3 regions of the Sphaerisporangium sp. NPDC051011 genome follow, and region 2 is predicted to be linked to each of the others. Evidence: riboswitches for the same ligand, from Rfam matches in the RefSeq annotation. Region 2 holds a riboswitch; each other region holds the start of a gene.
The links. Region 2 has a riboswitch for glycine ahead of gcvT (glycine cleavage system aminomethyltransferase GcvT). Riboswitches for the same ligand answer to the same signal wherever they lie in the genome.

Region 1 (9,566 bases), on a different contig from region 2:
AGGAGGGCGCCTTCCTGCACCGCGCCGTCGTCCACGACAACGTCTACATCGGGCCGAGCGCCCACCTGCGCGGATGCGTCATCGGCAAGAACACCGACATCATGACCGGCGCCCGCATCGAGGAGAACGCCGTCGTCGGCGACGAGTGCGTCATCGAGGCCGAGGCCTACGTCTCCTCCGGGGTGAAGATCTACCCGTTCAAGACGATCGAGGCGGGCGCGGTCGTCAACACCAGCGTGATCTGGGAGTCGCGCGGCCAGCGCAGCCTGTTCGGCCCGCGCGGCGTCTCCGGCCTGGTCAACGTCGAGATCACCCCCGAGCTGTGCGTCCGCCTGGCCAGCGCCTACGCCACCACCCTGAAGAAGGGCGCCTCGGTCATCACCTCGCGTGACTCCTCCCGCGCGGCCCGGGCCCTCAAGCGCGCCGTGATCAGCGCGCTCAACGCCAGCGCCATCAACGTGCTGGACCTGGAGGCCGCCCCGATGCCCGTGGCGCGCTTCCACACCTCCAACGAGACCGCCTCGGGCGGCATCGCCCTACGGACCACCCCAGGCGACCCCCAGAGCGTCGACATCGTCTTCATGGACGAGAACGGCGCCGACCTGTCCCAGAACGCCCAGCGCAAGCTGGAGCGGGTCTTCTCGCGCCAGGAGTTCAGGCGCGCGTTCCCCGGCGAGATCGCCGAGCTCAGCTTCCCCGCCAGGGCCGTGGAGGACTACACCCGCGAGCTGCTGCGCTGGGTCGACATGTCCGGCGTGCGGGACGCCGAGATGAAGGTCGTCATCGACTGCGCGGGCGGCACCTCGGCGCTGGTGCTGCCGAGCCTGCTCGGCCGGGTCGGCGTCGACGTCCTGACCGTCAACAACCGCCTGGACGACTCCTCGCCGACCGAGACCCTCGCCGAGCGCCGCAGGGACCTGCAGCGCCTGGCCGAGCTCGTGGGGTCCTCCCGGGCCGCGTTCGGCGTGCGGTTCGACCCGGTGGGCGAGCGCATCTCCCTGGTCGACGAGATGGGCCAGCTCATCAGCGAGGAACGCGCCCAGCTCGTCGTCCTGGACCTGGTGGCCGCCGAGCGCCGCGGCGGCCGCGTGGCCCTGCCGGTGACCACCACCCGCGTCGCCGAGCAGGTCTGCCGCTTCCACGGGGCCCAGGTGCAGTGGACCTCCACCGCCCTGGACGCGCTCACCTCGGCCGCGGCCGACCCCGAGCTGATCTTCGCCGCGGACGGGCGCGGCGGCTTCATCGTCCCGGAGTTCGCGCCCACGGTGGACGGCCTGGCCGCCTTCCTGCGCCTGCTCGGCCTGGTCGCCCGCACCCGCCTGTCGCTCAGCCAGATCGACGCGCGCATCCCGCAGGCCAAGATGCTCAAACGCACCGTGCCGACGCCGTGGGCGGCCAAGGGGGCCGTCATGCGGTCGGTGGTGGAGGCCGCCGACGGCTACCGCCTGGACACCACCGACGGCGTCCGGGTGGTGGAGGAGGACGGCGGCTGGGCGCTCATCCTGCCCGACCCCTCCGAGGCCGTCACCCACCTGTGGGCCGAGGGCGACGACCTGGACGTCGCCCAGGCCCTGCTGGAGCGCTGGGCCCGCGTGGTCGAGCAGGCCGTCGGCACCTGACCGCCCGCCCCCCGCGGCCGCCCGCCCGCGCGATACGGGTTCGATCTGCCCCTGAACCACCGTTACCCACCGGTTCCGGTCACATTCGTCCGGCGCGGCGCATGGACCGCGGGGCCGCGCGGGCGGTAGTTTTGGACCGGCGCAGCGAGCCGGGCAGGAAGGGGAAAGGCGAGCAAGTCGTACACGAGCACTCGCCGGCCCCCGCAGCGAGAGCCCGAGCGAGCCTCACCAAGCATGTCCGAACCCGCGAGCACGCCCTCATCTTGACCTTTGCGACTCATCAGCGTATGTTGCGGCATTCGCAGCCTGAGGAACATGAGAAGCGAAGAACCGAGGCACGCCGCCCTGAGCACCGTCGCCGCGACTTCGCGGTAGGAGGCCGAGCCGATCGATGCCGAGCGTCTACTGCACGCAGTGCGGCAATGCCAACCCTGAAGACGCCCGTTTCTGCTCACGGTGCGGGTCGCCGCTGAGCCGACCCGAGAGCACGCCGGTGGGGGACACGACCTCGACGATCTCCCTGAGCGGGATCGAGGCGATGGACTCGGAGGCGACGGGGCAGACGCTCCTTCCCGACCGCGCGGCCGTCGACCAGCTGCCACCGGGCACGGCGCTGCTGGTGGTGATGCGCGGGCCGAACGCCGGGAGCCGCTTCCTGCTCGACAGCGAGCTCACCACGGCCGGCCGCCACCCCGAGAGCGACATCTTCCTGGACGATGTGACGGTCTCGCGCCGGCACGCCGAGTTCTACCGGCGGGGCGACTACTACACCGCCAGGGACGTCGGCAGCCTCAACGGCACCTACGTCAACAGGGAGCGCATCGAGGAGCTCCCCCTGTCCGGCGGCGACGAAGTCCAGATTGGCAAGTTCCGGCTGGTGTTCCTCACGCGTGGGTGAGGAGGAACGGTGATGAGCGCGCAGGCCGCCCGGGCGTTCATGAGCATCGGGGAGGTCCTCGAGATCCTTCGGGCGGACTTCCCCGACGTCACCGTCTCCAAGATCCGCTTTCTCGAGGGCGAGGGGCTGATCGAGCCCCAGCGCTCCCCGTCGGGCTACCGCAAGTTCACCCACGCCGACGTCGAGCGCCTGCGGTACATCCTCACCGCCCAGCGTGACCGCTACCTTCCCCTCCGAGTGATCAAGGACCACCTGGAGACGGCGGGCCCGGACGGCGCGACCGCGGCCCGGCCTCGTGCCGTCGGGGGCGAGGCCCCGCCCGCCGAGGTCCGGCTCAGCCGCGCCGAGCTGCTGGAGGCCGCCGAGCTCGACGAGGAGACCCTCGCCGAGCTGGAGGACTACGGCCTGCTGACCCCCGTCGCCCGCTGGTACGACGCCGAGGCCCTCACCGTGGCCAGGGCCACCGGCGCGCTGGCCAGGTTCGGCCTGCACCCCCGCCACCTGCGCGTGCTCAAGGCCGCCGCCGAGCGCGAGGCCGGGCTCGTCGAGCAGGCCGTCGCGCCGCTGATGCGCCGGCGCGCCCCGGGCGCGGCCGGCCAGGCGGGGGAGACCGCGCGCGAGATCTCCGCGCTGCTCCAGGAAGTGCGTACCGCCCTGGTGAGGGGCGGTCTGCGGGGCATTCTGAGCCGCTGACGGAGCCGCCCGGACATTTCGGGGTGCGGGGATGTTACGTTGAATTTTGCGGCGATGGTCACGCCGCGAGCTGAGAGCCGCAAGGGAGCAGGCCTGGAACGGGCCGGTGACCCAATGGGACGGAGCCGCGTGTGTTGCAGATGGAGGTCGTGGGGGTTCGCGTGGAGATGCCCACCAACCAGCCCATCGTCCTGCTCAAGGAGGCGAAGGGTGAGCGATATCTGCCGATCTGGATAGGCATGACCGAGGCCACGGCCATCGCCCTGGCTCAGGCAGAGGAGCCGCCTCCCCGGCCGCTCACCCACGACTTGTTCAAGGACGTGATCGAAGCTTTCGGCGTGCGGTTGCAGGCGGTCAACATCGTCGCGCTGCGCGACGGGATCTTCTTCGCCGACCTGGTGTTCTCCAACGGGGTGGAGGTGAGCGCGCGTCCCTCCGACTCCATCGCGCTGGCGCTTCGCACGGGCGCGAGCATCTACGCCAGCGAGGACGTCGTGCGCGAGGCCGGTGTCATCATTCCCGACGACCAGGAGGACGAGGTCGAGAAGTTCCGCGAGTTCCTGGACACGATCACCCCGGAGGACTTCGGCCGTGCGGGTTAGCCATATCGGGCATTTACGCTTCACGACGCGCCGGGCGGGATCGTTGACTGAGCATCGCACCGGTCCTACGGTGCAAGGGAAACCACGGTTGTAATTCACGAACCCCCAGATCAGACCGTGGGATGAGAGAAAGCCGGAGGTCCGCAGTGGCGGTCAGCAGCGGCGAGGGAAAGACGGCCGGCCAGCACGATCCGGCCCAGCGCCGGTCGGCGCGGGAGCGCGCGGGAGAGCAGGGCCTGCTGTTCGACGAGCGGCCGGCGTCGCTGCCCGCCGACGTGGGATACCGCGGCCCGACGGCCTGCTCGGCGGCCGGCATCACCTACCGGCAGCTCGACTACTGGGCCCGCACCCAGCTCGTCGAGCCGTCGGTGCGGGCGGCCCATGGCTCGGGCTCCCAGCGGCTCTACAGCTTCCGCGACATCCTCGTGCTCAAGGTGGTCAAGCGCCTGCTCGACACCGGGGTGTCGCTCCAGCAGATCCGCACCGCGGTGCAGCACCTGCGCGACCGCGGGGTCAACGACCTGGCCCAGATCACGCTGATGAGCGACGGAGTGAGCGTCTACGAGTGCACCTCGGCCGACGAGGTGATCGACCTGCTCGAGGGCGGCCAGGGTGTGTTCGGCATCGCCCTCGGCGGCGTCTGGCGCGAGGTCGAGGGGTCCCTGGCGGAGCTGCCGGGGGAACGGGTCGAGCCGGCCGCCTCGGATTCCGCGGAGGATCACCCGGGTGACGAGCTGGCTCGCCGCAGGAAGGCCCGCAAGACGGGCTGAACGGGCCCGCACCCCTACCGGGGGCCGGGGCAGGGGGTCGCAGTTGTACGCGGTGTGGGGCCGCGCACGGCGAACCCGCAGGCCGGCGGGCCGAGTAACGGAGTGCGGGGACTGGGGTAACCCCCTACCAGGGGCGGGACGGTACAGTTGAGCCGAAGGCTTACGACCCCGCGCGGGAGAGTCCCGGGGAGCGGGCCGGTGCCGCGGCCGCGGCACCGGTGAGCGACCCGGGCGCCGAAGGAGCAACCTCCCCGGAATCTCTCAGGCTCACGTACCGCGCGGGTGAGGCGACTCTGGAAAGCAGGCATGCCCGCCAGGCGTGCCTCACCGACGGTGCAAGCCCCTGCGGGGGTGAAGCTCTCAGGTCGCGGTGATCGCACCGCGCTGACAGAGGGGGAGACGGCAAACGCGCGTGCCACGCGCCGGTCTCTACCCCACTGGAGGGCATCCATGACCGATCGGTCACCGCTTCGCGACCTGTCCGCACCGCCCTTCGCCACCCGGCACATCGGCCCGGCCGACGCCGAGCAGGCGCGCATGCTGGAGGCCGTCGGCTACGCCTCCGTCGCCGACCTGGTGGCCGTCGCCGTCCCCGAGGTGATCCGCGCCGAGGGCCCGCTGGACCTGCCCGGCGCGGCGAGCGAGACCGAGGCCATCGCCGAACTGCGCGCGCTGGCCTCCCGCAACCGGGTGCTCACCTCGATGATCGGGCTCGGCTACCACGACACGATCACCCCCGCGGTCATCCGGCGCAACCTGCTGGAGAACCCCGGCTGGTACACCGCCTACACGCCCTACCAGCCGGAGATCTCGCAGGGCCGCCTGGAGGCGCTGCTCAACTTCCAGACCATGATCAGCGACCTCACCGGCCTGGACGTCGCCGGCGCCTCACTGCTGGACGAGGCCACCGCCGCCGCCGAGGCGATGACGCTGGCCCGCCGCGCCGGCCGCGCCAAGAGCCCGGTGTTCGTCGTGGACGCCGACACCCTCCCGCAGACCAAGGCCGTGCTCGCCACCCGCGCCGAGCCGCTCGGCATCGAGCCGGCCGAGGCCGACCTCTCCGAGGGCCTGCCCGAGGGCGAGCTGTTCGCCGTCCTCGTCCAGTACCCCGGGGCGAGTGGCCGCCTGAAGGACTTCCGCGCCCTCGCCGACGAGGCCCACGCCCGCGGCGCGCTGGTCGTCGTCGCCGCCGACCTGCTCGCGCTCACGCTCACCGAGGCCCCCGGCTTCCTCGGCGCCGACATCGCGGTCGGCTCCTCCCAGCGCTTCGGCGTCCCGCTCGGCTTCGGCGGCCCGCACGCCGCCTACATGTCCGTCCGCGAGGGCCTGCAGCGGCAGATGCCCGGCCGCCTGGTGGGCGTGTCGCAGGACGCCGACGGGCGCCCCGCCTACCGGCTGGCCCTGCAGACCCGCGAGCAGCACATCCGCCGGGAGAAGGCCACCAGCAACATCTGCACCGCCCAGGTCCTGCTGGCCGTCATCGCCGGCATGTACGCCGTCTACCACGGCCCAGAGGGCCTGCGGCGCATCGCCCAGCGCGTCCACCGGCACGCCGCGATCCTGGCGGCCGGGCTGCGCGGCGGCGGCGTCGAGGTCGTCCACGACGCGTTCTTCGACACCGTCCTGGCCCGCGTTCCCGGCCGGGCGGCCGGCGTCGCCGCCGCGGCCCGCGACCGGGGCGTCAACCTGCGCCTGGTGGACGCCGACCACGTGGGCGTCACCTGCGATGAGAAGACCACCGGCGAGCACCTGGCCGCCGTCTGGGAGGCGTTCGGCCTGGACGGGGTCGTGCTGGACGACCTGGACACCGCCGCCTCCGACGCGCTGCCGGCAGAGCTGCTGCGTACCACCGGCTACCTGACCCACCCGGTCTTCCACTCCCACCGCTCCGAGACCGCGATGCTGCGCTACCTGCGCAGGCTGCAGGACAAGGACATCGCGCTGGACCGGTCGATGATCCCGCTCGGCTCCTGCACGATGAAGCTGAACGCCACGACCGAGATGGAGCCGATCACCTGGCCCGAGCTGGCGGGCATCCACCCGTACGCGCCGGCCGACCAGGTCGAGGGCTACCTCTCCCTGATCGCCGACCTGGAGCGCTGGCTGGCCGAGGTCACCGGCTACGCCGCGGTCTCCCTGCAGCCCAACGCCGGCTCCCAGGGCGAGTTCGCCGGACTGCTCGCCATCCGCGCCTACCACCGCGCGGGCGGCGAGCACGAGCGCGACGTCTGCCTCATCCCGTCCTCCGCCCACGGCACCAACGCCGCGAGCGCGGTCATGGCGGGCATGCGGGTCGTCGTGGTGGCTTGCGACGACCAGGGCAACGTGGACGTCGCCGACCTCGACGCCAAGATCGCCAAGCACCGCGACCGGCTCGCCGCGATCATGGTCACCTACCCCTCGACGCACGGCGTGTACGAGGAGACGATCACCGCGATCTGCGAGCGGGTGCACGAGGCCGGCGGCCAGGTCTACGTCGACGGCGCCAACCTCAACGCGCTGGTGGGCCTGGCCAAGCCCGGGGCCTTCGGCGCGGACGTCTCCCACCTCAACCTGCACAAGACCTTCTGCATCCCGCACGGCGGCGGCGGCCCGGGTGTCGGCCCGGTGGCGGTCCGCGCCCACCTGGCGCCCTACCTGCCCGGCCACCCGCTGGAGGACGACGCGCCGGTCGGCCCGGTCTCGGCCGCGCCGTACGGCTCGGCGGGCATCCTGCCGATCTCCTGGGCCTATGTGCGCATGATGGGCGGCGAGGGGCTCAAGGCGGCCACCGAGCAGGCGATCCTGTCGGCCAACTACCTCGCCAGGCGCCTGGCCCCGCACTACCCGGTGCTCTACACCGGCCGCGAGGGCCTGGTCGCCCACGAGTGCATCGTCGACCTGCGCCAGATCACCAAGGAGACCGGCGTCACCGTCGATGACGTCGCCAAGCGGCTGGTCGACTACGGCTTCCACGCCCCCACGATGTCGTTCCCGGTGGCGGGCACCCTGATGATCGAGCCGACCGAGAGCGAGGACCTCGCCGAGCTCGACCGGTTCTGCGACGCCATGATCGCGATCAGGGGCGAGATCGCCAAGGTGGCCTCCGGCGCCTACGACCGGGCCGACAACCCGCTCCGCAACGCCCCGCACACGGCCGACTGCCTGGTGGCCGACGACTGGAAGCACCCCTACACCCGTACCGAGGCGGCCTATCCGGTGCCCGCGCTGCGGGAGGGCAAGTACTGGTCGCCGGTGCGCCGCATCGACCAGGCCTACGGTGACCGCAACCTTGTGTGCTCCTGCCCCCCGCTGGAGGCATACGAGGACTGACGACCGTCCTCCGCCGCCTGTCCCGATCGGCATAATATGTCGCGCGCGACGGCGCGCTCGCGTCGCGAGGCCGGCAGTTCCCCCCGACGCGGAGAAGAGGTCCCGATGGCGGCGCACGAGGTGGAGTCCGGACGGCGGATCGACGACGCGCGAAGGCTCGCCGAGAGCGGCGAGCTGGAGGCCGCGGCCGAGATCTTCGCCGAGCTGGTGGCCGACGACGGAGAGGCCGACCGCGCCCAGGCGGCCGTCGGCCTCGCTCTGGTGCTGGAGCAGCGCGGCGACGTCGCGGGCGCCCGGGCGGCGGCCCGCGCGGCCCTGGCCACCGGGCACCCGGAGTTCGCCGCGCAGGCGGCCTGCCACCTGGCGCGCGGGTTCGAGCGCGAGGACCTGGGCGACCAGGCCCGGGCCGCCTGGCAGGCCGTGATCGGCATCGGCACGCCCGCCTACCTTCCCGCCGCGCACATGGCGCTGGCGCGCATCGCCGCGCGGCGGGGGGACGACGCGGAGGCCGAGGCCGCGCTGCGGGCGGCGCTCGCCACCCGCGACCCCCTGGTGGGCTCCCGGGCGGCCCAGGCGCTGGCCGAGCGGCTCCTCGGCGACGGGGAGCCGGGGGAGGCCGCCGACGTGATCCTGGGGGCGCTGGAGGTGCCCGGGGCCGCCGACGCCGGGCGGCTGCGCGTCCTGCTCGGCATGGCCCACCTGGACATGGCCTGCGGCGAGTTCGCGGCCTCCGTTGAGGGCGCGGTCGAGGGCGGCGGGGACGCCGACGGCACGGCGCTGGCGATCGAGCTGCTGGCGCGCACGCTCCCGCTGCGCGGCCGGGACGAGGACGCCGACGCGGTGTGGGAGTACGGCCTCAGCCACCCCGACGAGGCCGTGGCCGCGCAGGTCCGCCTGCGGCTCGCCCGTGACGAGGGCCCCCACGCCGCCGTCCCGCGCGCGGGGGAGGGGCCGGGGGCCGGGGACGAGGGCTGACCGGCCTCAGCGGCGGCGCCGGCCGAGCGCGGCGGCGACGTTGACGATCACGATGCCCGCCCAGGCCAGGAACAGCCCGCCGGGCCCCGCCTGGTGGGCGGCGATCGCCGTGAGCGGCACGCCGATGCCGAGCGAGCCGAGCGCGATCGGGATCATCGCGTCGACCTGCTTGGGGCCCTTGCCCGGCGGGGGATAGGCGTCGCCGGGCGGCGGGACGTACCCCTGGGGCCCGCGCTGGGCGGCGATCTCGGCGCGCACCCTGGTCTCGATCGAATGGTCGAGCTTCTCCAGGAACGACTCGATCAGGACGTTCTCGTACTCGGGCCCGAGGTCCCGCCGCGCCTCGACGGTGGCGCGCAGCTCGTCACGTGGATTATCCGGCACCGCCCTAATCTGTCACGGCGGCGCGGGTCATGGCATCCCCCGCGAGAAGTAGCGGGGTCCTTCCCAGGTACGGTGTGGGCCATGCGCATCGTGACGCCGAACGGGCCGGCGATCGTGGAGGTCGACGAGGCGCGCGACCCGCGGTTCCTGTTCGTGCTCACCCACGGCTCGTCCGGGGGAGTGGAGGCGCCGGACCTGCTGGCGGTGCGCGACGCGGTCGGTGAGATCGGCGGGACCGTCGCGCGGGTCCTCCAGCCGTTCCGCGTCGCGGGCGCCCGGGCCCCGGGCTCGGCGGTCAAGCAGGACGAGTCCT
Region 2 (9,566 bases):
CGCGTTGCGCTCGATGCAGGGAATCTGCACCAGGCCGCCGATGGGGTCGCAGGTGAGGCCGAGGTTGTGTTCGATGCCGATCTCGGCGGCGTTCTCGACCTGCTCGGGCGTGCCGCCGAGGGCCTCGGTCAGGCCGGCGGCGGCCATGGAGCACGCCGAGCCGACCTCCCCCTGGCAGCCGACCTCGGCGCCGGAGATCGAGGCGTTCTCCTTGAACAGGACGCCGATGGCCCCGGCGGTGAGGAGAAAGCGGATCACGCCGTCCTCGTCGGCGCCCGGGACGAACCGGTCGTAGTACGTCAGCACGGCGGGGATGATGCCGGCGGCGCCGTTGGTCGGGGCGGTGACGATGCGGCCTCCGGCGGCGTTCTCCTCGTTGACGGCGAGGGCGAACAGTGTGACCCAGTCCATGGTCTGGAGGGGGTCCTTCTCGGGGCTTTCGCTCTGGAGTCGCCGCAGCATCTGATTGGCCCGCCGCTTGACCTTAAGGCCGCCCGGCAGCACGCCCTCCTTGGTGGTGCCGCGCCGCACGCACTCGGACATGACCCGCCACAGGTTGAGCAGCCCCGCCCGGATCTCGGCCTCCGTACGGCCGAACGCCTTCTCGTTCTCCATCATCAGCCCGGAGATGGACAGCCCGCTCTCGGCGCACTGCTTCAGCAGCTCGGCCGCGGTGAGGAACGGGTAGGGGAGCTCGGTGTCGTCCGGTTTGATGCGGTCGGCGCCGGTGGCGTTCTCGTCGACGACGAACCCGCCGCCCACCGAGTAGTAGATCTTCTCGCGCAGCGTCTCGCCCTCGGGGGAGAAGGCGGTGAAGCGCATGCCGTTCGGGTGGTGGGGCAGCGAGATCTTGCGTTCGAACACGCAGTGCTCGCCGACGACGAAGGGGATCTCCTGGGCGCCGAACAGCCGCAGGGTGCCGGAGGCGCGCATCCGGGCGAGGCGTTCGTCGACGGTGTCGACGTCCACGAGCTCGGGCTTCTCGCCGGACAGGCCGAGCAGGACCGCCTTGTCGCTGCCGTGGCCCTTGCCGGTCAGGCCGAGCGAGCCGTACAGGATGACCTTGACGCGCGCGGTCTTCTCCAGCAGACCGTCCCGCTGAAGGCCGCGGGCGAACTTGTGGGCGGCGGCCATCGGGCCGCCGGTGTGCGAGCTCGACGGGCCTATGCCGATCTTGAACAGGTCGAAGACGCTGATCGCCATTGATCTTCCGCCCTTCGGAACGTGTGCGGTGAAGTTCGGATGAGGTGAAGGAGGGGAAGGGCGCTCCGGCGAGCGGTGGCTCGCCGGAGCCGGGGCCGGAGCCCGCACGACCGGGGTACGGGTACGGCAGGGGAGAGGAGCGTCAGGACTCGGCCGTGGTGACGGTCGTGTACTCCTCGGCGGTGAGCAGCTCCTCCGGGGCGCCTTCGATGCGCACGCGGAACAGCCAGCCCTCGCCGTACGGGTCGGAGTTGACGAGGGACGGGTCGTCCACGACGGTCTGGTTGACCTCGACGATCTCGCCGCTGACCGGCGCGTAGATGTCGCTGACCGACTTGGTCGACTCGACCTCGCCGACGGCGTCGCCCGCCTCGATCGTCGCGCCCGCTTCGGGGAGCTGGACGTAGACGACGTCACCCAGCGACTCGGCGGCGTACGCCGTGATGCCCACGGTCACGGTGAGGCCGTCGTCCAGACCGGCGACCCACTCGTGCTCCTTGGTGTAGCTGAGCTCCTCGGGAATGCTGCTCACTTGCTCCTCCGGTAAAAAGGCAGGTCAACCACGTCGACCGGTTCATGGCTACCACGGATGTCGACCGCGAGCCCCTCGGACACGTTGGTGTCCACGTAGGCCATCGCGATCGGCTTGCCGAGGGACTGCGAGGGCGCGCCGCTGGTGACCTCTCCAACGACGGTGCCGTCCGTCAGCAGCACCACGGGATATCCGTGGCGCGGCACTCGGCGGCCCCGCGCGACGAGCCCGGTGAGGCGGCGGCGCGGCGGGATGTCCTTCAGCGGCGACAGGGCCGCGCGGCCGACGAAGTCGCCGGGCTTGTCGAACCTCACGACGCGGCCGAGGCCCGCGTCGAAGGGGGTGAGCCCGGCGTTCAGCTCGTTGCCGTACAGCGGCATGCCGGCTTCGAGCCGGAGCGTGTCCCGGGCGGACAGGCCGGCGGGGCGCAGCCCGTACGCGTCGCCCGCCTTGGTGAGTTCCTGCCAGAGGGGGACGGCGTCGGCGGCGGCGACGAAGAGCTCGAAGCCGTCCTCGCCGGTGTAGCCGGTGCGGGCGATCAGGGCCTCGGCGCCGGCGACCGTGCCGGGCAGGCCCGCGTAGTACTTCAGCGAGGGGAGGTCGGCGTCGGTGAGCGTGGCGAGGATCTCCTGGGCGCGGGGGCCCTGGACGGCGATCAGCGCGTACTGGTCGGAGCGGTCGTCGACCTCGGTGTCGAAGTCCGTGGAGCGCTCGGTCAGCTCGGCGGCGACGCGCGCGTAGTTGGAGGCGTTGGCGACGACCATGAACTCCTCGCCCGCCAGGCGGTAGACGATCAGGTCGTCCAGGACGCCGCCGTCGGGGGCACAGATCATGGTGTACCGGGCGCGGCCGGGTTCCAGCGCGGACAGATTGCCGACCAGCGCGTGGTCCAGCGCCTCGCCCGCCTGCGGGCCCGTGACGAAGATCTCGCCCATGTGGGAGAGGTCGAAGAGGCCGGCGGCCGTGCGCACCGCGTTGTGTTCGGCGGATTCGCTGCCGTAGCGCAACGGCATCAGCCAGCCGGCGAAGTCGGTGAGCGTCGCGCCGAGGGTCGCGTGCACCTCGCGGAGCGGTGTGGGTCTGGACATGATGCGCACCTCAGACAGGGTTGGATGAGAGCATCCTCCCCCTCTGTCATCGGTGCCTGAGAGTTTCGCCCGGGTTTTGCCGGACTTTCACCTTCGGCGAGGCCCCCGGAGGAGGCCTGCTTTCCAGAGATCACCTTGCCCGCGCGGTCCTTTGCCTTGTGAGGTTCGCGGGGAGGACTTGCTCCTTCAGGGGTCCTGACCGGATGTCAGGACTCTCTCCCGCACGGGATCATCGGTGTTCTCGCCCACCCTACCAATGCCTGCCCTCCTGTCCATGCCCAGCGGCGGCCACTCCCTCCCCGGTCAGGGTGGGCTAGGTGGCGGCGGCGGTGATGAGGGCGTGGAAGAGGGTGTTGTCATCGCCGGTCTCCGGGTGCCATTGGACGGCGAGCGTGAACGGGTGGCCGGGGAGTTCGACGGCCTCGACGGTGCCGTCCTCGGCGGTGGCGGTGACGATCAGGCCCTCGCCGAGGCGGGCTGCCGCCTGGTGGTGGTAGTGGGCGGTGTCGACGGGGCCGGTGCCGAGGATCTCGGCGAGCCTGGTGCCCGGCTCCGGGCGTACGGGCATCTGGCCGTAGCGGCCGGGGACGGGGGCGTGGGCGCTGTGGCCGGTCACGTGGGGCAGGTGCTGGTGGAGGGCGCCGCCGAGGTGGACGTTCAGGACCTGGAGGCCCCGGCAGATGCCCAGGAACGGCAGTTCGGCCTTCAGAGCGGCACCGACCAGCCCAAACTCAGCCTCATCCCGAAATTTCCGGACGTAGCCGGTGTGTTCCGCCGGTTCCTCCCCGTACCGCCCCGGATCGACGTCCCCGCCGCCCGCCACGATCAGCCCGTCGAGCAGCTCGACCAGCGGCGCCGGGTCGCCCGCCGGGGGCAGCAGCACCGGCTGGCCCCCGGCCCGGACGACCTGGTCGACGTAGTCGTACGGCAGCAGCGCCGCCCGCGTCTCCCACACGGTGAACGCGGCCGGCTCGACGTAACAGGTGATCCCGATGACGGGCCGTGACATCGCGAAGCCCTACAGCGGGGTGACGTAGGCGCCGGAGATGCCGCCGTCCACCAGGAACTCGGCGCCGGTGATGAAGCTCGCGTCGTCCGAGGCCAGGAACGCCACGGCGGCGGCGATCTCGGACGCCTCGGCGAACCGCCCGAGCGGGATGTGCACGAGGCGCCGCTGGGCACGCTCGGGGTCCTTGGCGAACAGCTCCTGGAGCAGCGGGGTGTTGACCGGCCCCGGGCACAGCGCGTTGACCCGGATGCCCTCGCGGGCGAACTGGACGCCCAGCTCGCGCGACATGGCGAGCACGCCGCCCTTGGACGCGGTGTAGGAGATCTGGGACGTCGCCGAGCCCATGACCGCCACGAACGACGCGGTGTTGATGATCGAGCCCTTGCCCTGCCGCCGCATGTACGGGATCGCGTGCTTGCAGCACAGGTACACGCTGGTCAGGTTGACGTCCTGGACGCGGCGCCACGCGTCGATGCCGGTCGTCAGGATCGAGTCGTCGTCGGGCGGGGAGATGCCCGCGTTGTTGAACGCGATGTCCACGCTGCCGTAGGTCTCGAAGGCCGTCTCGAACATGCGGCTGACGTCATCCTCGCTGGTGACGTCGCACCGGACGAACAGGCCGCCCACCTCGTCGGCCGCCTTGGCGCCGGCCACCTCGTCGACGTCGGCGCAGACGACCTTCGCGCCCTCCTCGGCGAAGCGGCGGGCGGTGGCGAGGCCGATGCCGCCGGCCGCTCCCGTGATCACGGCGACGCGGTCACGCAGACGTTGCATGGTGAATATCTCCTCGGTGCCTGGAAAATCGGTGGTGCTCGCCCGCGATCGGTGGATCAGTGGGCTCAGTGGGCTATGAAGACGTTCTTGGTCTCGGTGAACGCGGCCAGCGCGTCGGGGCCGAGCTCGCGGCCGAGGCCCGACTGCTTGAAGCCGCCGAACGGCGTCCAGTACCGCACGGAGGAGTGGGAGTTCACCGACAGGTTGCCCGCCTCGATCGCGCGGGCCACGCGCAGCGCCCGCCCGACGTCCCGCGTCCAGATCGACCCGGACAGGCCGTACACGGTGTCGTTGGCGATGCGCACGGCGTCGGCCTCGTCGTCGAACGGGACGACGCTGACGACCGGCCCGAAGATCTCCTCGGTGAACGCGCGCTCGTCCAGCGACTCGTGGGTGAGCACGGTCGGCGGGAACCAGAAACCCTTGCCCGCAGGGCGGGTCCCCTGGAAGCGCGGTGTGCCGGTGACGAACGACGCCACGCGCGCGCGGTGCTCGGCGCTGATCAGCGGCCCGAGGTCGGTGCCGGGGTCGAGCGGGTCGCCGACGGTGAGGGACGTGACGGCCGCGCCGAGCCGGTCGAGGAACTCGTCCAGGACCGGGCGCTGCACGAGGATGCGCGAGCGGGCGCAGCAGTCCTGGCCGCTGTTGTCGAAGACGGCTCCGGGCGCGGTGGCGGCGGCCCGTTCGATGTCGGCGTCGGCGAAGACGACGTTGGCGTTCTTGCCGCCTAGCTCCAGGGTGAGCCGCTTGACGGTCCGCGCGGCGCTCGCGGCGATGATCCTGCCGACCTCGGTCGATCCGGTGAACACGATCTTGTTCACGCCGGGATGCTCGGCCAGGCGGGCCCCCGCGACCTCCCCTGCTCCAGGCAGAACCTGGAGCACCCCCTCGGGGAGGCCGGCTTCGAGGGCCAGATCGGCGAGCCTCAAAGCCGTCAGCGGAGTCCACTCGGCGGGCTTCACGATGACCGTGTTGCCGGCCGCGAGCGCGGGGGCGACCCCCCACGTCATGATCACCATCGGGAAGTTCCAGGGCACGATGACCCCGACGACGCCGAGCGGCTCGGCGAACGTGATGTCCACCCCGCCGGGCACCGGGATCTGCTTGCCGTGGTTGCGCTCGGGCGCGCCCGCGTAGAAGTGCAGCACGTCGCGGACGTTGCCCGCCTCCCAGCGGGCGTTGCCGATCGGGTGCCCGGAGTTGGCCAGCTCCAGGCGGGCCAGCTCCTCGCCGTGGGCGTCCACGAGGTCGGCGAAGCGCCGCAGCAGCCGGGCGCGGTCCCCGGGCGCGACGTCGCGCCAGGCCGGGAACGCCGCGCGCGCCCGCTCCACCGCGCGGTCGATCTCGGCGGCGTCCGCGAGCTCGACGTCGGCGAGGACTTCCTCGGTGGCAGGGTTGACGATCTTCATTTCACATCCGCTCGAATCCCCGGAACAGTTCCCAGTCGGTGACGGCCGCGTCGAAGGCGGCCAGTTCGACGCGGGCGTTGTTCGCGTAGTGCTCGACGACCTCCTCGCCGAGCGCGGCCTTGGCGATCTTCGAAGACTCCCACAGGGCGAGGGCGTCGCGAAGCGTCGTGGGCACGGTGTCGGCGCCCGCCGTGTAGGCGTTCCCGCCGTACGCCTCTTCCAGCGGCAGCCCGTTGTCGATGCCGTGCAACCCGGCCGCGACCAGCGCCGATACCGCCAGGTAGGGGTTGACGTCGCCGCCCGGCACGCGGTTCTCCACGCGCAGCGAGGGGCCGTGCCCGACCAGGCGCAGGGCGCAGGTGCGGTTGTCCACGCCCCACTTGACCGCCGTCGGGGCGAAGCTGCCGGGAACGTACCGCTTGTATGAGTTGATGTTGGGCGCGTAGAGCAGCGTGAACTCGCGCAGCGCGGCGAGCTGGCCCGCGATGAAGTGCTCGCCGATCGTGGACAGGCCGTGCGCGCCGCCGCCCGCCATGACCGGCGCGCCCTCGGCGGTCCGCAGCGAGATGTGGATGTGGCAGGAGTTGCCCTCGCGGTGGTTCGGCTTGGCCATGAAGGTGAGCGACATGCCGTCCTGGGCCGCGATCTCCTTGGCGCCGTTCTTGTAGATCGAGTGGTTGTCGCAGGTGGCGAGGGCCTCGTCGAACCGGAAGGCGATCTCGTGCTGGCCGAAGTTGCACTCGCCCTTGGCGGACTCGACGTACATGCCCGCGCCCTCCATGCCGAGCCGGATGCGGCGCAGCAGCGGCTCGACCCGGGCGCCGCCGAGCAGCGAGTAGTCCACGTTGTACTGGTTGGCCGGGGTGAGGTCGCGGTACGCCTTCGACCAGGCGCTCTCGTAGGTGTCGGTGTAGACGACGAACTCCAGCTCGGTGCCGACGTACGCCTTCCAGCCGCGCTCGGCCAGCCGCGCGAGCTGGGCGCGCAGGATCTGGCGCGGCGAGGCGACGACGTCGGTGCCGTCCTCCCAGAGGACGTCCGCCATCAGCAGGACCGTGCCCTCCTGCCAGGGCACCCGGCGCAGGGTGGACAGGTCCGGCTTCATCACGAAGTCGCCGTAGCCGCGTTCCCATGACGACATGCCGTAGCCGCCCACGGTGTTCATGTCGACGTCCACGGCGAGCAGGTAGTTACAGCCCTCGGCGGCGTGCTCCAGCACCTCCTCCAGGAAGTACCGCGCGGACAGCCGCTTGCCCTGGAGGCGTCCCTGCATGTCGACGATGGCCAGGAGCACCGTGTCCACCCGGCCGGCGGAGACGTCCTCGCGCAGTTGGTCGACGGTGAGCACCGCGCCCTCCAAAAGTCTGGAAACAGACCATTGGAGGCATGCAAGCACCAGCGGCGGCCCCGCGTCAACGGTTTCGGCGACCCGAGGCTTCAATTGGACTAATCTCGACCCATTGAAGGGGGAACAGCATCGGGAACAGGGAGGTCGTGATGGGGGAGCCGCAGCTCGTCGCGCTCCTTCGTCCCGTCCGGGCGGGCAACGCGTTCGAGGAGACCGTCGAGCGACTGCTCCAGGCGATCAAGCTCGGCGTGGTCCCCTCCGGCGACAAGCTTCCCCCCGAGCGGGAGCTGGCCGTCCAGCTCGGCATCAGCCGCGTCACGCTGCGCGAGGCGATTCGCTCCCTCCAGGAGGCCGGGTACCTGGACGTGCGGCGCGGCCGCTACGGCGGGGCGTTCGTCGTCTACGAGCCCCCGCTCGCCGGCGGCCACGGCGACCTGCGCCGCGCCGTCAACGCGATGGGCCCGTACGAGCTGGAGGACGCGCTGATCTTCCGCATGGCCGTCGAGTGCGGCGCCGCGCAGGTCCTGGCGACCTCAATCCTCACCGACGAGCAGCGGGCCACGTTGAGACGGCGGCTCGCGGACGTCAACGACGCCGCGCCCGCCGACTACCGGCGCCTGGACACGGCCTTCCACCTGTCGATCGCCGAGCTGACCGGGTCGGCGCTGCTGGCGGCGGCGTGCGCGGACGCGCGGCTGCGGGTGACCGACCTGCTCAACGCCATCCCGGTGCTCGGGCCGAACATCGACCACGCCGCCGCGCAGCACGCCGCCATCGTCGCCGCGATCCTCGCCGGGAACCCGGAGGCCGCGCGCAGGGCCGTCACCGAGCACCTGGACGGGACGGCGGCGCTGCTGCGGGCGTTCCTGGCCTGACATTCCACGCGTTCCTGGAGCCCGGCCTCCGGGATGCGACGTTCCGTACGGAAACGATCGGCGCCCGCGAAACGCGGGGATCACCCGAATGGGGGCCGTAGCATCGGTAATGGGGGGTGATCGTGGGAATCTGGTTCCAGGAACGGATCATCGACACAGGGCGGCTGCCGCTCTTCTGCTTCCTGGTGGCGCTGATCGTCACGTTCCTGTTCACGCGCGTGAACGTCCGGCTCATCCGCGCGAAGGTGGGCTGGTTCCGCAACGTCAGCGTGGGCGACGTCCACGTCCACCACGTCGTGTTCGGCGTCGTGCTGATGATCCTCGGCGGGGTCGCCGGGCTGGTCGTCGCCGGCTACTCCCCGGGCTGGTACGCGCTGACGGCGGCCGTCTTCGGGGTCGGCGCAGCCCTCGTCCTGGACGAGTTCGCGCTGATCCTGCACCTGCGCGACGTCTACTGGACGGAGGAAGGGCGCACCTCGGTCGACGCCGTCTTCGTCGCCGTCGCCGTGACGGTGCTCCTACTGCTCGGCATGCGACCCCTCGGCTGGGAGGAGCCCGACCCGTCCCCCGCCGGCAGGTGGACGGCCGTCCTGTTCCTCGTCGGCAACCTCGTGCTCGCCGTCGTCACCCTCATAAAAGGCAAGATCTGGACCGGCCTCGCGGGCTTGTTCGTGCCGATCCTCCTGATCGTCGGCGCGGTACGGCTGGCGCGTCCCGGCTCGCCGTGGGCGCGCTGGCTCTTCGCCCCCGGCTCGCGTCGGCCGAGCCCGTCCAAGATGGCCAAGGCCGTCCACCGGGAGAACCGCTGGCGCAGGCCGGTGATCAAGGTCAAGATCGCCGTGCAGGAGTTCGTGTCCGGCCGCCACGACCTGCCCTCGGCTTGGAACACCGGCGAGCACTCGACCACACGCCGCCGCTGACCTGCGGTAAGGCCCGGCTCCTGCCGATCGAGGACCAGATCGAGCAGACCGCCTGCGAGATCCGCGCGAAGTACGTCCGCTCCTGACCGACCCCTCACGCCCCCAACTGCGCCTGACGTCCGTCTCGCGACCACGGGCGTCAGGAGACGGCGGGGTCCCGTGCCGCGGTCAGGGCCGGGACGGAGAGGAAGGCCGCGATCACCTGGCGGACGTCGTCCCGCTCCAGGTCGAGGTCGTGGTCGCCGCTCCTGAGGTACGTCGTGACGGGGTGGCCGGAGGCCAGGAGGGCGCCCGCCAGGTCCAGCGCCTGGGTCGGGGGGACGGTCGTGTCGTCGGCGCCGTGGAGGAGCAGCACCGGCACGCCGTTGCCCACGTGGTTGGCGGGGGTCGCGTCGGCGGTCACGTCGT
Region 3 (9,566 bases), on a different contig from region 2:
GAACATGCCGACCAAGGCGCCGGTCTCGTAGCGCAGGTGCCGGAAGACCGAGTCGGTCACCTTGGTGTTCGAGGTGTGGCCGTTGACGAAGATCAGCCGGTTGAAGCCATGGTGGATCAGCGATCGGGCCGTGTCGTAGATGACTCGGCGCACCGTCTCACCGCGGAAGGTGATGGTGCCCATCCCGTTCTCGGGCTCGCGCAGGTGCTGGGGGCTGTAGCCGGTCCAGATCGGCGGGGCGTAGAGCACGCCGGCGATGTCGGCAGCGCGCCGACACACCTCCTGGGCGTTGTAGATGTCGGTGCCGATCGGCAGGTGCGGGCCGTGCATCTCGACCGAGCCCAGCGGGATGATGATCGTGTCGTTGGTCTTGAGGTACTCCTGGATGTCCGGCGGCGCCAGGTCGCTGAGCAGTCGCGAATGTAGTTGGATCATGGCAATACACTCCTGATCGGATGGAGCGGGCGGCCGGATGCGGCTCCCGCGCGGCGGCCGAGCCGCGAAGTCGGCCCAGCCGGTGGTCTCAGAGCTGGGGCTTGACGAGGATCTTGCCGTTGGTGCGACGCTTGGTCTCGTCGACGGCGGCGACGAGCTTCTCCAGCGGGAACCGGTGGGTGACCGCGTTCTCCATGCTGATGGCGCCCGAGGCCATCAGCGCGATCACGTTCGGGAAGTCCCAGGACCCGGAGTGGCCGACGGTGCCGTGGATCTGTCCGCCCGTGAGCATCAGGCGGATCGAGTTGAAGGTCGTGGGGCGGGCGTCCATGCCGACGATCACGATCTTGCCGCCGACCGCCAGGGAGTCCTCGACGGCGTTGATCACCGCGTTGAAGTTGCCGGTGGCTTCGACGACCATGGCTGCGCCGACACCCTTGGTCGCCTCGGCGATCACGTCGGCGGCGTTCTCGGCCGCCGGGTCGATGACGCGGGTGGCGCCCAGCGCGGCAGCGAGGTCGCGGCGCTCGGCGATCATGTCGACCGCGAAGACCTGGGAGGCTCCTGCGGCCTTGGCCAGGGCGACCGAGGCGAGGCCGATCGGTCCGCCACCGAAGACGGCGACGACGCCACCGGGCTTGAAACCGCCGGCCCGGGTGAACATGCCCTCGTAGGCGACGCTGGTGGGCTCGGTGAGCGCGCCGACCTCGAGTGCCTTCTCCTCGCTGCCGTACCGCTGCAGCACGCCGTCGAGCGACCAGCAGTACCGGGAGTCGACCTTGACGTACTGGGCGAAGCCTCCGTCGAGGGTGAAACCGAGGTCTTCGATGTAGCCGCACTGGTTCCAGTAGCCGCCGCGACATTCGCGACAGCGCCCACACCACTGGATCTCCTCGACGGCGACGAGTTCGCCCTCACGCAGGCCGGTCACCTCGCGTCCGACGGCCACCACCTTGCCGGCGAACTCGTGACCGGTGATCACCGGCGCCTTGAGGTGGTACGGGAGCAGCAGGTAGCCCTCGTCGTCGGTCTCGAACATGTGGACGTCCGAGCCGCACAGGCCGCAGGCACCCACCTGGACCACTACCTCGGTCGGCCCGGGCGCGCCCGGGTCGGAGACCTCCCGGAAGTCCACGGCCGGGTTGCGGTACGCCTCGTTGGCGTTCGCCGCCCACTGCCGCTTCGCATCGGCCTCAGAGATCCGCGCACCTGGGCGCGGCGCCCACTCGGCCTCGAGTACCACTGCCTTCATCTCGACTCCTGACTGGTCGTCACGGTCTCTGGCTCAGACGGCGACAAGGATCTCGTCGGCGCTCAGCTCGGGGTTGCCCTCGACGGCCTCCTCCGGGGTCTGGGCCCCGGTGACCACTGCGCGCAGGGCCGCGGTGATCGCGGTCGGGTTCTTGTGCTGGAAGATGTTGCGTCCGACCGACGTGCCGACCGCGCCCACCGAACGGGCGGCCGCGACCTTGCGCAGCAGTTCGAGGTCGGACTCCCGGGAGCCGCCGGCCACGATCACCGGGGTGCCCGGGACGCAGTCGACGATCGGCGCGAACTGCTCGGGCGAGCCCAGCCAGTTGGTCTTGACCACGTCGGCGCCCAGCTCCACACACAGCCGGGCCGTATGCTTGAGGTAAGCGAGGCCCCACTCGCTCTGGTAGTCCTTGCCGTCCGTATAGTAGGCGTTCGGGAACTCCGCCTCGGCGACGAACGGAAGGTCGTACTCGCGACAGGCCTCGCCGATCCGCCCGGCGAGCTCGATCATGTCCGGCTTGTTCTCGGGAGCGAACGGCAGCAGCGCGACGACACCGTCGACGCCGAGCTTGGCACAGTGCTCGACGGAGGCGATCAGTCGCTCCTGGTGTGGCTTCTCGCCGCGGGTCGCCGTGGAGGTGATCTTCGCGACGATGCCGACCTCGGGCGACTCGGCGATCACCGGCGACATCGTCTGCAGCAGCCCCGCCGACAGGAAGGCGCACGTCGCGCCGCCGTCGCGAACCTTGCGGTACATGCCGATCGGGTCCTCGATGCCCGGCATGACCTCGGGGGTGCTCGTGCCGTGCGAGAAGGCGAACATGACGGTGGAGTTGGTGACGGGGTCGATGATCCGCCGGAGCCGCAGGTCCTTGCCGATGCCCATGAATTCCTCTTCCTGGTTCAGTACAGCCGTGGTCAGGTGGTGACGGCGTCGCACGGACGGGCCGCGCCGTCGGCCGCCCCGGAGCCGACGAGCAGGTCGTCGACGATCCGGTCGATGAAGCGGGGGTCGTTGATGTGCCATGGCAAGGTGATCAGCTCGACCTGGGGCTGGAGCCCCTCACGCAGATCGTCGAGGAACGCCGTGTCGGCCTCGGGATCCCAAAAGGGGCCGCCCGGTGCATCCGGGATCGACAGGCCCCCGGTCGGGACGTAGACCGTGACGGGACCCGTGGCGAGGTTGGCCTTGCGGGCGAACTCCTTGCCGAGGGTCGCTGCCTCGTCGCGGGTCAGCCGGACGAGCGTCAGCTCGGGGTTGTGGCCGAAGTACACCCGGCCGGGGAACTCCTGCTCGGCGTCCTCCAACCGCCCGCAGGTGATGAAGTCGAGGCAGCCGGGCACGAGGACCTGTCGAACCCCCCGGCGTCCGGCGGTCTCCATGCGCTCCGGCCCCGGATCCATCAGACCGCCGACGAGGTGGCCGGCCAGCTCCGTCGTGGTGAAGTCCAGGACGATGTCGACCTTGCCGGAGGCGACCGCGTCCTCTAGCGCCCGTCCGCCCACTCCGTTCGCGTGGAAGGCGACGAACGAGTAGCCGGCCGCCTCGAGACGCTCCCGGCCACGCATGAGCGCGGGAGTGGTGTTGCCGTTCATCGACGCCGCGATGGTCGGCGAGGTCCGTTCGGCCGATGGCGGTTCCGCGCCGACGTGACGGGCGGCGCCCACGATGTATCCCGCCGCCGACCGGTAGACCCCGCTGGTCACCGAGTTGACCCCGATGATGTCGGCGACCGAGTGGAGAACCGCGACGTCCTTGATGCCAACGTAGGCCTCGAAGGTCCTGCCGCCGGAGGCCAGCGGCGAGATGATCAGTTTCGGGAAGCCGAGCGGGAGCCGTTGGAAGGCAGGACCGGCGATGTGCGTGCCCGCCCCGCCCATGCAGACGGCCCCGTCGACCGAACGCTCGGCGACCATCCGCTCCAGCAAGGCCGTGACGCCGGCGCGGAGCGCGGACACCGCCTCACCACGGGGAAGAGCGCTGATCGCGGCGCTCGTGCTGCCTGCTGCGGCGGCGACCTGTTCCTGGTCGATGAAGGTGCGCCGGGCGATCACGTCCACCGAGGGGCGTTCGGTCAACCGAGCAGACGTGTCCATCAGAACAGCGGTCGCGCCCTGGGCCTCGATCTCGTCGGCGAGCACTCCGAGCTCTTCGGCCTTCGTGTCGAAGGTTCCGATGACGACCACCACTGTGGGGGAACCGGCGCGGCGAACGTCGGGGCGCCGGGAGGGGCTGTTCATGGTCGTGGACAGTAAGCCATCAACACCGAACAACGCAACGGTCTGAGGCGATATTTGTTTGGTTCTCCGAACGGTAGAGGCCATATGAGCGGTTCGCTGAATGCTTTCGGCGATGGCCGACCTCCTCGCCGAACCGGTCCCGGCGAAGCCACCACCGAGTGGGGCGTCGAGGCGGCGCGACGGACCCGCCCGCCAGCGCAGGTCACGAGCTTCCGCCCCGCCACACTGTGGATCACCCGTGGCCAATCCTGATAATCGATCGGCAAACCGAACGGGCTACTCGATACCTCGACGACTGGCATTCCGGGCCGAACACCCGTTCACACACGAGTTACGTTCGGAGAGCCGAACGTTCGGGTCTAGACGGGACGGCGCGGCGCCCGTAGAGTCGCCGTCACAAGTTCACATCGGGCCGCACGAGCCCGAGCGGAAGAGACTCGCCCACGACGACGTCGGGCGGGCGCCGGAGGAGCAAGAACCCCGCCAATCTCTCAGGCACCTACACCGCTCAAGGCCAGGCCACTCTGGAAAGCAGGCGCCCGACGCGCCTCGCCCACGGTGAAAGCCGGACCGTGCCCTCGGCACGTCGGTGAATCTCTCAGGCCAACGACAGAGGGGGCTCCCGCACCGGCACCCGCCGGGCGCGATTTTGGGAGCCCTCATGACGTCCTTCGCACGCCGTCACATCGGCCCGTCCGAGTCGGACCAGCGCAAGATGCTCGCCGAGTGCGGCTTCGGCGACGTCGACGAGCTCGTCGACGCCGCAGTCCCTCCGGCGATCCGCACCTCTCAGCCGTTGGCCCTGCCCGCCGCGGTGTCCGAGACCGAGGCCACCCGTGAGCTCCGCGAGATCGCCGCAGCCAACGCCGTGCTCCCCTCGATGATCGGGCTCGGCTACCACGACACCGTGACCCCCGCGGTGATCCGGCGCAACGTGCTGGAGAACCCCGCCTGGTACACCGCGTACACCCCGTATCAGCCAGAGATCTCCCAGGGCCGGCTCGAGGCGCTGCTGAACTTCCAGACCGCCGTGGCGGACCTGACCGACCTGGACACCGCGAACGCGTCGATGCTCGACGAGTCGACCGCGGTCGCCGAGGCCGTGCTGCTGATGCGGCGGACGTCGAAGTCCCGGTCGAACCGGCTGCTGCTCGACGCGGAGTGCCTGCCCCAGACGATCGCGCTCGTGCGGATGCGAGCCGAGGCCGTCGGCATCGACATGGACGTGCGCGACCTGGCCGGCGACCTGCCCGACGACGTGTTCGGGGTCGTCGTGCAGTACCCCGGCGCGTCCGGAGTGCTGCGCGAGGACTCGTTCTACCGCCGGCTCGGCGAGTACGCGCACGCCCAGGACGCCAAGTACACGATCGCCGCGGATCTCCTCGCCCTCGCACTCGTCCGCTCCCCCGGCGACCTGGGTGCCGACATCGCCTGCGGCACCACCCAGCGCTTCGGCGTCCCCCTCGGCTACGGCGGCCCGCACGCGGGCTACCTCGCCGTCCGCAACGGCCTCGAGCGTTCCCTCCCAGGCCGGCTGGTCGGCGTCTCCGTCGACGCCGCCGGGCATCCGGCCTACCGCCTCGCCCTGCAGACCCGCGAACAGCACATCCGCCGCGACCGGGCCACCTCCAATATCTGCACCGCTCAGGTGCTGCCGGCCGTGCTCGCCGCGTCGTACGCGGTCTACCACGGGCCCGAGGGACTGCGAGCGATCGCCGAGCAGGTGCACGGCCACGCCACCGCGTTGGCCACGGCGCTGCGCCGGGCGGGCACCGAGGTCGTGCACGACGGCTTCTTCGACACCGTCCTGGTCCGTGTCCCCGGCCGGGCCGACCAGGTCCTCGCAGCCGCTCGCCGGGCCGGGGTCAACCTCGGTCGCGTGGATGCCGACCACGTCCGCGTCGCCTGCGACGAGACGACCACGACGCCACTGGTCGCCACCGTGATCACCGTCGTCGGCGAGGGTGCACCCGAGCAGGCCGGCGGCACCACGACCGCGGCGACCGACACGATCGGACTCCCGCCTTCACTCCTGCGCGAGACGGACTACCTGACCCACGAGGTCTTCCACGCGCACCGGTCCGAAACGGCGATGCTGCGCTACCTGCGCCGGCTCTCCGACCAGGACTTCGCCCTCGACCGCGGCATGATCCCGCTGGGCTCGTGCACGATGAAGCTCAACGCCGCCGCCGAGATGGAGCCGATCAGCTGGACGGAGTTCGCCCGGCTGCACCCCTTCGCCCCCGCCTCGGACGCGGCCGGATACCGGCGACTGACCGGCGAGCTCCGCGCCTGGCTGGCCGAGATCACCGGCTACGACTCGGTGTCGCTGCAGCCCAACGCCGGCAGCCAGGGCGAGCTGGCCGGGCTGCTGGCCATCCGCGCCTACCACCGCTCGCGCGGGGAGACCGGGCGTGACGTGTGCCTGATCCCCTCGTCGGCGCACGGCACGAACGCGGCATCGGCGGTCCTGGCCGGGATGCGGGTCATCGTCGTCGACTGCCAGGACAACGGCGACGTCGACCTCGACGACCTCGCCGCCAAGGTCACCGAGCATGCCGACCGGCTCGCCGCGATCATGGTCACCTACCCCTCCACCCACGGCGTCTACGAAGAGGGCATCGGTCGAATCGCCGAACTCGTCCACGACGCCGGCGGCCAGGTCTACGTCGACGGGGCCAACCTCAACGCGCTGGTCGGGCTGGCCCATCCGGGACGCTTCGGCGGCGACGTCTCCCACTTGAACCTGCACAAGACCTTCTGTATCCCGCACGGCGGCGGTGGCCCGGGAGTCGGCCCGGTCGCCGCACGTGCCCACCTCGCTCCCTTCCTCCCGAACCACCCCCTGGCCGGCGACGCCGGCCCCGACTCCGGCATCGGACCGGTCTCGGCGGCGCCGTTCGGCTCGGCCTCGATCCTGCCGATCTCCTGGGCCTACGTCCGAATGATGGGCGCCGAGGGCCTGACCGCGGCCACCAAGGTCGCGGTGCTCTCGGCCAACTACCTCGCCCGGCGGTTGGGCGGCCACTTCCCGGTGCTCTACACCGGCCGCTCCGGTCTGGTGGCCCACGAGTGCATTCTCGACCTGCGTGAGCTGACCAGGGCGACCGGCGTGACCGTCGAGGACGTGGCCAAGCGCCTGATCGACTACGGATTCCACGCCCCGACGATTTCGTTCCCCGTCGCCGGCACCCTCATGATCGAGCCGACCGAGAGCGAGCACCTCGGCGAGCTCGACCGGTTCTGCGCGGCGCTGATCGCCATCCGGCGCGAGATCGACCTGGTCGCCTCCGGAGAGTGGGCGCTCGAGGACAGCCCCCTGCGGAACGCACCGCACACCGCCGAACTGCTCGCCGGCGAGTGGACGCTGCCCTACGACCGCGAGACCGCGGTCTTCCCCGACGGGGTCTCGCCCCGGCACAAGTACTGGCCTCCCGTGCGGCGCATCGACGGTGCCCGCGGGGACCGCGACCTGGTCTGCTCCTGCCCCCCGGTCGAAGCCTTCCAGGGCTGAGCACGGCCTTCACCGACCCTGACCGTCGACGTGCGCGGCCGACCGGAACCGGTCGACGTCGTCGCCCTGCCCTTCTCCACGCGTTCCTCCTGAAAGGACACGACATGCCAAATCCCGACGACCTGCGCTACACCGAGCAGCACGAGTGGGTCCGCGCCGACGTCGACACGCTCACCATCGGCATCACCGACTTCGCCGCCGAGGCGCTCGGTGACATCGTCTACATCCAGCTCCCCATGGTCGGCGACACCGTCAAGACCGGCGATGCCTGCGGCGAGATCGAGTCGACCAAGTCGGTCAGCGACCTGTTCGCACCGGTCACCGGCACCGTGACCGAGGTCAACACCGCCCTCGGCGACTCCCCAGAGACCGTGGGCACCGATCCCTACGGCGACGGCTGGCTCTTCCGGGTCACCCCGGACGACAGCGGACTCGACGGCCTTCTCGATGCAGCCGCCTACCGCCGGCTCACCCAGGGAGGCTGACGTGATCCCACAGCTGCTCGCCCCGCTCAAGCAGATCGATCCCGAGGTCGCGAAGGCCGTCGAGGCCGAGCTCGACCGACAGCGCGACACACTCGAGATGATCGCGTCGGAGAACTTCGCGCCCACGGCGGTACTCGAGGCCCAAGGCTCTGTCCTGACCAACAAGTACGCCGAGGGCTACCCCGGCCGGCGCTACTACGGCGGCTGCGAGCATGTCGACGTCATCGAGCGGCTCGCCATCGACCGGGCCAAGAAGCTGTTCGGCGCGGAGTACGTCAACGTCCAGCCGCACTCCGGTGCCCAGGCCAACGCGGCCGCGATGGCTGCCCTGCTCACGCCGGGCGACCGGATTCTCGGGCTCGACCTCGCGCACGGCGGGCACCTCACTCACGGCATGAAGATCAATTTCTCGGGCCGGCTGTACGCGGTGTCGTCGTACCACGTCGACCGTGAGAGCGGACTGATCGACATGGCCGAGGTCGAGAAGGTGGCGCTGGCCGACCGGCCAAACCTGATCATCGCGGGTTGGTCGGCCTACCCGCGGCACCTCGACTTCGCCGAGTTCCGCAGGATCGCCGATGCGGTCGGGGCTCTGTTGCTCGTCGACATGGCCCATTTCGCCGGCCTGGTCGCCGCTGGTCTGCACCCGAACCCGGTCCCCTTCGCCGACGTCGTCACGACCACGACGCACAAGACCCTCGGCGGGCCCCGTGGCGGGTTGATCCTCGCCAAGCAGGGTTTCGCGAAGAAGCTCGACTCCGCGGTGTTCCCCGGGCAGCAAGGGGGACCGCTCGAGCACGTCGTGGCAGCCAAGGCCGTGGCCCTGCGCATCGCCGGCTCTCCCGAGTTCACCGAGCGTCAGCGGCGCACCTTGGACGGCGCTCGAATCCTCGCCGACCGGCTGAACCACCAGGACTGCGCCGACGCCGGTGTCCGGGTGCTCACCGGTGGGACCGACGTGCACCTCGTGCTCGTCGACCTCGTCGAATCCGAGCTCACCGGCAAGGAAGCCGAGGACAGGCTTCACGAGGTGGGGATCACCGTCAACCGCAACGCCGTGCCGTTCGATCCGCGCCCGCCCATGGTCACGTCCGGGCTACGCATCGGCACTCCGGCCTTGGCGACACGCGGCTTCGACGCCGACGACTTCCGCGAGGTCGCCGCCATCATCGCCGAGGCCCTGCTTCCCGGTTACGACGCCGCCCACGGCGCGGCCCTGCGTGCCCGGGTCGACGGCCTCACCGCCCGCAGGCCGCTGTACCCCGAGCCCCGGCCGACCAGGTAGAGGGCGTCACCAGGTGGCGGCCATCAGGTGGTAGAGCAGCAGGAGCTGGACGATGGCGAGCGGCCGGCTCCGCTCACCCCCGCCGAGATCGCCCAGACTCTGGGGTGGATCGCCGGCGTCCACGCCGAGCCACGACCAGATGGCCTTCTGCACCACCTGGCTCTCCTCGGCGGCCGCGTACCCGTGGACGTGCAGGGCGTCGACGGGCCGCCCGTCCTCGTCCCTGCTGAGCTTGAGATGGATCGCTCGCCGCTCGTTGTCGGCGAGGACCCCGCTCAGATCCGGGTGCCGGATCGTCGGCCGCAGGACCAGCTCCGCCGACAAGGGCGTACCCGGCGGGTCGTGACGGCCG

Region 1: another riboswitch for glycine. It lies ahead of gcvP (aminomethyl-transferring glycine dehydrogenase); the one in region 2 lies ahead of gcvT (glycine cleavage system aminomethyltransferase GcvT).
Region 3: another riboswitch for glycine. It lies ahead of gcvP (aminomethyl-transferring glycine dehydrogenase); the one in region 2 lies ahead of gcvT (glycine cleavage system aminomethyltransferase GcvT).

The regions. Positions count from the first base shown of each region.
Region 1 is NZ_JBFAGG010000015.1:127,697-137,262, reverse strand. Features, by position in the region: gene AB0H21_RS30620 (mannose-1-phosphate guanyltransferase) at 1-1,619, shown strand, start outside; gene AB0H21_RS30615 (FHA domain-containing protein) at 2,011-2,517, shown strand; gene AB0H21_RS30610 (MerR family transcriptional regulator) at 2,530-3,210, shown strand; gene AB0H21_RS30605 (bifunctional nuclease family protein) at 3,342-3,812, shown strand; gene AB0H21_RS30600 (MerR family transcriptional regulator) at 3,959-4,582, shown strand; glycine riboswitch at 4,746-4,869, shown strand; gene gcvP (aminomethyl-transferring glycine dehydrogenase) at 5,033-7,894, shown strand; gene AB0H21_RS30590 (hypothetical protein) at 8,000-8,869, shown strand; gene AB0H21_RS30585 (hypothetical protein) at 8,876-9,253, opposite strand; gene AB0H21_RS30580 (alpha/beta family hydrolase) at 9,335-9,566, shown strand, end outside.
Region 2 is NZ_JBFAGG010000005.1:79,904-89,469, reverse strand. Features, by position in the region: gene AB0H21_RS13275 (L-serine ammonia-lyase) at 1-1,203, opposite strand, end outside; gene gcvH (glycine cleavage system protein GcvH) at 1,346-1,735, opposite strand; gene gcvT (glycine cleavage system aminomethyltransferase GcvT) at 1,732-2,823, opposite strand; glycine riboswitch at 2,958-3,055, opposite strand; gene AB0H21_RS13260 (gamma-glutamyl-gamma-aminobutyrate hydrolase family protein) at 3,137-3,832, opposite strand; gene AB0H21_RS13255 (3-oxoacyl-ACP reductase) at 3,842-4,606, opposite strand; gene AB0H21_RS13250 (aldehyde dehydrogenase family protein) at 4,672-6,015, opposite strand; gene AB0H21_RS13245 (glutamine synthetase family protein) at 6,017-7,363, opposite strand; gene AB0H21_RS13240 (FCD domain-containing protein) at 7,513-8,238, shown strand; gene AB0H21_RS13235 (hypothetical protein) at 8,361-9,158, shown strand; gene AB0H21_RS13230 (hypothetical protein) at 9,119-9,244, shown strand; gene AB0H21_RS13225 (alpha/beta hydrolase) at 9,298-9,566, opposite strand, start outside.
Region 3 is NZ_JBFAGG010000019.1:102,882-112,447, reverse strand. Features, by position in the region: gene AB0H21_RS34115 (creatininase family protein) at 1-435, opposite strand, end outside; gene iolM (scyllo-inosose 3-dehydrogenase) at 524-1,687, opposite strand; gene AB0H21_RS34105 (hypothetical protein) at 1,721-2,575, opposite strand; gene AB0H21_RS34100 (Tm-1-like ATP-binding domain-containing protein) at 2,608-3,930, opposite strand; glycine riboswitch at 4,445-4,553, shown strand; gene gcvP (aminomethyl-transferring glycine dehydrogenase) at 4,592-7,444, shown strand; gene gcvH (glycine cleavage system protein GcvH) at 7,549-7,929, shown strand; gene glyA (serine hydroxymethyltransferase) at 7,931-9,214, shown strand; gene AB0H21_RS34080 (phosphoribulokinase) at 9,221-9,566, opposite strand, start outside.